DNA from 2 places in the Bacteroides graminisolvens genome. Region 2 is predicted to be linked to the other one. Evidence: riboswitches for the same ligand, from Rfam matches in the RefSeq annotation. Region 2 holds a riboswitch; the other holds the start of a gene.
What was found. A riboswitch is a leader RNA that binds a small molecule or an ion and turns the genes downstream of it on or off. The one in region 2 is predicted to bind cobalamin.
Positions count from the first base shown of each region.

Region 1: it holds a riboswitch for cobalamin, as region 2 does, so the genes downstream of both, accC (acetyl-CoA carboxylase biotin carboxylase subunit) here and ACKPCE_RS11775 (TonB-dependent receptor) in region 2, are expected to answer to the same signal.

Region 1 is NZ_OY762556.1:1,599,543-1,602,710, forward strand. It holds gene accC (acetyl-CoA carboxylase biotin carboxylase subunit) at 1-1,433, opposite strand, end outside; cobalamin riboswitch at 1,599-1,776, opposite strand; gene ACKPCE_RS06590 (cytidylate kinase-like family protein) at 1,857-2,486, shown strand; gene ACKPCE_RS06595 (hypothetical protein) at 2,950-3,123, opposite strand.
Region 2 is NZ_OY762556.1:2,763,500-2,766,667, reverse strand. It holds gene ACKPCE_RS11775 (TonB-dependent receptor) at 1-1,423, opposite strand, end outside; cobalamin riboswitch at 1,523-1,748, opposite strand; gene ACKPCE_RS11770 (cobyrinic acid a,c-diamide synthase CobB) at 1,795-3,096, shown strand; gene ACKPCE_RS11765 (cob(I)yrinic acid a,c-diamide adenosyltransferase) at 3,112-3,168, shown strand, end outside.

The sequences.
Region 1 (3,168 bases), 1.2 Mb from region 2:
TTCTCGTCCAGATTCATCAAATAATCGATGTAGGCTGCAATCATGGCTACATTTTCTTCTTCCTCGGTGTGTGTCGTAATACCGATGTGTAAATGATCACTGTGTTTGGGAATAAAGCCGGTATCGTACTTCCCGTCGATAAAGTCCTCCGTTTCCACAATGCACCTCAGGTAGTTGATGTTTGTTTTGATACCGGTAATTTTATATTCATACAAAACACGTCGCATCCGTTCGATGGCATACTCCCGAGTAGTAGCCCAAACAATGAGCTTGCCAATCATCGGGTCATAGTAAACGGGGATCTCATACCCCTCGTATGCATAACTGTCAATGCGCACCCCGATGCCGTTGGGCTCAATTAACTGTTTGATAATACCGGGCGACGGACGGAAATTCTGTTCGGTGTCTTCGGCACATATCCGGCATTCAATGGCATGTCCGCGCTGTTTGATGTTGTTTTGCGAAAGACGCATCACCTGTCCGTCGGCAATGCGAATCTGTTCTTTCACCAAATCGACCCCTAAAACTTCTTCCGTAATAGGATGCTCCACCTGCAGGCGGGTATTCATTTCCAAGAAATAATACTGATGATGTTTGTCGACCAAAAACTCAATGGTGCCGGCTCCTTCGTAGTTGACAGCCTTTGCAGCGGCAACCGCTTTCATTCCCATCTCCTGACGAATAGTCTCGTTGATGAATGGCGACGGACTTTCTTCTATTACTTTTTGATTTCTTCGTTGAATAGAACACTCCCGTTCACAAAGATGAATAACGTTTCCGTGCTTGTCACCCAAAATCTGGAATTCAATGTGGTGCGGCTCTTCCACGAACTTCTCAAGATAAACCGTGTCGTCACCAAAAGAGGCCATTGCTTCTGACTTGGCCATGGTATAAGCCTCTTCCACTTCGCTTTCCGAATGAATCAGCCTCATGCCTTTTCCGCCTCCACCCATGGAAGCCTTCAGCATCACCGGAAACCCGATCTGCTTGCAGAGAGATATTGCCTCGTCTACACTTTTAAGATTATCTTGTGTGCCGGGCACAACAGGAACCCCCGCTTCTATCATTTTGATACGGGCAGCAATCTTGTCTCCCATCGCCTCCATTGTTTCCGGTTGCGGACCTATAAATACAATGTTCTCTTCCCTGCATCTTCTGGCAAAATCTGCATTTTCTGATAAAAAGCCATATCCCGGATGTATGGCATCCGCCTGACAAGCTTTGGCTACCTGAATGATTTTCTCTATATTCAGATAACTATCTTTTGCTGATGCACTGCCAATGCAATATGCCTCGTCGGCATACAAAGTATGTCTTGCTGTTCTGTCGGCCTCGGAAAATACTGCAACCGATTGAATGCCCATTTCATAACAGGAGCGCATCACTCTGACTGCAATCTCACCTCTGTTGGCGATTAAGATTTTTCTAATCATATTTATTTGTTTGAGTTAATAAATATCTTTCTCACGTATCTAATAACACATTACGGGCTTCTTTGGATGTTTCTTGAGAAGTTTTTTTGAGAGGAAATAACATAATGACACCATTTGGCGGGAGATACCATTGGATTTCCAGACATTAGCTTTATTCGCGAAGCATGTCAAAGCTCAATTAAGGCAGGTCTCCTGGCTAGCATAATTTACCATCCTTCCCGTTTGCACAGTGGATATTGAGCGGTAAACAGTGATCAGCTTACAGTTGCGCGTCAGCCCATGATTTTCACATGGTTCCCTATTCTCCCCGTTTTACCGGGGCACCTTAATGATAATGATGAGAAAGAACTTTGTCGGTGCAAAGATATGTATTTTTAGAAATTATCAGTAAGTTTGTAGCTGAACATGATAAAATTAAGTGCTATGGGAGATAATTTTGTAATTAACATAGGCAGGCAACTGGGAAGTGGCGGCCGCGAGATAGGAGAGAAGTTGGCTGCTGCTATGGAGATTTCTTTTTATGATAAAGAACTTATAAACTTGGCTTCCGAAGAAAGCGGCCTCTGCCGTGATTTCTTTGAAAAGGCAGACGAGAAGCCTTCTCAACCGTTGATGAACGGATTGTTTGGTATGCGTTTCCCTTTTCCGAATGACAGCATTATGGCATGCAACAGCTGCCTGAGCAATGATGCCTTGTTTAAGGTTCAAAGCGATGTGATTCGCAAACTGGCTGCTGAGAAGTCGTGTTTGTTTGTGGGGCGATGTGCCGATTATATTTTGAGAGATCACCCTCGACACGTCAATGTGTTTGTTTCGGCTTCGCTAGACGACCGCATAGAGCGTTTATGTCAAACCATGCACGTGGGTAAGGCCGAGGCCGAAGAACTGATTGAACGTACAGATAAAAAAAGATCGGAATATTATAATTACTATAGCTACAAAACCTGGGGAGCCGCTGCTACCTACCATCTATGCATAGACTCTTCGGCTTTAGGAGTAGATGATACGGTTCTGTTCGTAGCCGAATTTGTGAAGAAGAAATTGCAGCTGTAATTAGAACGTTCCGCTAGCTTGTTTTACAACTCTTCTCCCAGAGAAAAAAAAGTGTGGTTTACCATCACTTACCCTCACTAACTTGCTAAAACTACTTGCTGAAAGGCGTTTCAGGGTAGTGATGGTAAAATATGTCTACCACTAAAACGACTGTTTTACCCTCACTATCTATCACTTTTAACTAATACTATAGATTATTTAACTCCGATTTAACCAAAAAGACGACAACGTTTAGGCTATTTCGAGTGCTTTTTGATGAAAAACGGCAAAAACACGTTCAGTCTCTGTTGGTTTGAATAGCATGGATCGGATAACAGATAATTGTGTGATTGTTACACACAAATAAAAGATCGAATTACTTGGAGTTGACAGTATAATGTATTATCTTTGTACCTATAATCTTATAGTATATTCAAATTATTATAGGCGCAAAGGCAGGAGCTCAAACTCCTGCCTTTTTTCGTTATGTGCCGTTCATTTTTTCGCTGAGACGGTTGCTTATTGCCATTTGCACGGTAGCAAAAGGTCCGCGAGAAACCGTCTCTTGGCCGGGAGACGGTTTCTCATGACCCAAAAAGACGGTTTCTCTTTTCAAATTGCTCGTTATCTTTTTCAAATCGGCGGTTATGTTTTTCAAAAAGTTGGTTATGTTTTGCCAAAGTCTTGCTGATGATTGTTGCTC
Region 2 (3,168 bases):
CACGGAATCCCGCTGCGTATGAAGCCCTGAAATTAAAGTCGCCCAGACTATACATCAACGAAGCCTTGGGAGTAAAGCCGTTGCCCGCAGTTTCGTGGTGCGAATAACGAAGTCCCACAATGGCCTGCAGGTTCTTTAGTATATTGATTTCTTCCTGCCAGAAAGCCGCAGCGGTATATACGCTTTCGTCAACACTCGCATCGGGACGCTTCAACTCGTCGGTAACATACTCCAATCCCACAATGCTTTTAAAAGCATCCGAATGTTTGAAAACTCCTTTCAAATTGGCGTTGTAGTAGTTTTGTTTCTTGGTCATGCTCTCATCACCCTCCTTAAAATTGCCCGACTCCTTGAGGTATTTATAGTATGACACGTAGTTGTTTTTAGTCAGATCCAAGCTGAGGTATGATGAGTTACCCAGTAAATATTTGGCACCGGCACCCAAATTGTACGCATCGTATTTCATGTTGTAGGTGTAAGCACTGACGGGACGCTTCGTCATCCGGTCATAGTATCCGCCTTCGGCATACATGGATAAAGCCGCGGTAGGCGAGTAGGTAAATTTCTGATTAATCACATCGGAATAAAAAGCATTCACGGGTAACTTATCCGTCAGGTTACCATCCTCGTCGTACGAACTCAGCTTCCAGCTATCCGACTGCTGACGGGTGTATGAAGTGAACGATCCGAAGTTTCCGGTGTTAACATCTACATTGACACCCTGCGTAAACTGCCCGCGCTCCTCCATCTTCGTATTCGAAGTAACGGTAATCAAATTCTTGGGGTTGTCTGTAATGATGTTGATTACCCCGGCAATGGCATCGGAGCCGTAAAGAGCAGAAGCAGCTCCTTTCAAAACCTCTATGCGCTTCACGTTGTTCATGTTGATCTGACTCAGGTCGATGTTGTTCGATGTATCACCCGTCAGCTTCTTACCATTCACCAGAATGAGCACGTATTTGTTGCTCAATCCGTTCATCATCAGGTAAGACCCCATGGCATTGGTTGAAAAAGAAAGCGAAGGCTGAAGCATGGTCATGGCCGTTTGAAAATCGGTGATTCCGGCTTTCTTGATGTCGGCGGCACTCATCACTTCAATGGGTACGGGAGTGTCCTTTAACTTGTGATGCGTACCGGTACCCGTAACAACCACCTGATCGAGGTTGATGTACGCGTTCTTCAACTTTAGTACCAGATTGGAGTTGCTGCCCGATATTTTCCGACTAAGCGGAGCATAGTTTAAGCAGCTCACCCTGAGCACTTGTTCCCCTTCTTTCACATTACTGAGAGTGAATTCTCCTTTGGCATTGGTAGCACAACCGATAGTAGTTTGTTCCAAACGAACGTTGGCACCCCTCACGGGTAGTCCGTTTTCTGCGTCAATCACTTTTCCGCTCAGCGTTACTTGCGCGAACGAATTCATAACAATGCAACCTTCTACAAGGATTGCAAGCAGGCATTTTTTCCTCATTGATATATGATAAGTAGTTAATAAATAGCATTCCTGACCCCGGGATTGCTGTATTCATTATATTGCCTGGCAGGTTTCCTGACTTTCCCCTTGAAGAGCGCCTTCCCGTTTCATTATGCAATAAGAAACAGTGGCATGTGAGCGAGTAAGCTCTTCAGGTGATGCCCCGTAAGGGCAGGGGATTACAGTAGCGGGCACTGCTCCGGACTCTCACCGGATTCCCTTTTATGTAGCAAACAGGATGTTCGTTACATCACCAAAGCGCCGCAAAGTTATTAATTTATTTTATATTTGCATCTTATTAATTCAAATTGATAGACCAAATGAATGCCCATATATTGATAGGTGCCGCTTCTTCGGGCAGCGGAAAAACAACGCTCACGCTGGGTTTGCTCAGGCTTTTGAGTAAACGGGGGTATGCGGTGCAACCGTTTAAATGCGGTCCCGATTACATTGACACCCAGCACCATGCACTAGCTGCGGGATGCCCTTCGGTGAATCTGGATACATGGATGGCTTCCGAGGAACATGTGCGCGAGCTTTACAGCCGTTACGGAGCCAAAGCCGATGTTTGCCTCACGGAAGGAGTGATGGGGTTGTTCGACGGATACGATGGTATGAAGGGTAGTAGTGCTGCCATTGCCTCCCTGCTCCAAATTCCCGTGGTACTGGTTCTCAATGCCCGCTCCATGGCTTACTCGGTAGCTCCTATACTTTACGGATACAAACATTTCAATCCGACGGTGCGCATTGCCGGAGTCATCTTTAACCAAGTAGCCGGTGAAAGCCATTTCAGCTACCTGAAACAAGCCTGTACCGATGCAGGGGTTCATTGCTTCGGGTACCTTCCGAGACAAAAAGACATTGAGATTCCGTCGCGTCATTTGGGCCTTACACTCGATGAAAAATTCCGTTTCGAGGAGTTTGCCGACCGCATTGCCGCATCAATAGAACAGTACATACAGGTAGATGATTTGTTAAATATTTGCAGCAAAGAGACGGAAAACGTACAGCCCATATACGCACCCGTTTCGTCATGTTCTCCCCGAAAACTTAAAATTGCCGTAGCGCATGACGAAGCTTTCAATTTTACCTATCAGGAAAACATAAATCAGCTAAAAGAATATGGTAGCGTGGAGTTCTTTAGCCCGCTAAGGCACTTTTCCGTTCCTCTAAGCGCAGATCTCCTCTATCTGCCAGGAGGATACCCGGAATTCTTTTTAAGCCCACTGAGCGCAAATAAAAGCATGATTCAGTCCATTAGGGATTACGCGCTTTCGGGCGGACGGGTTTTGGCTGAGTGCGGAGGGATGATGTACCTGTGCAACTCCATAACGGGCATGGATGGCATTTCGTACCCCATGGCGGGGGTTTTAGACCAGGAAGCCACCATGGAGAACATGAAACTTCACTTGGGCTACCGGATGGGCGAGTACAACGGCGTAACATGGCGCGGACATGAGTTTCACTATTCAAGCCTGCGCAACCCCATGGAGAGTGACTGCCAGCTTTATTCGGCCCGAAACACGCCGGTAGACACAGCGCTGATACGCTACAAAAACGTTATCGCCGGCTACACGCACCTGTACTGGGGCGAGCAGTGCATTTTCGATTTATGGAAATAACCTAATCTGCATAAAATGAGCAAGATATACACCAAAGGAGGCGATAAGGGACGCACCGGAATTCACGGTGGC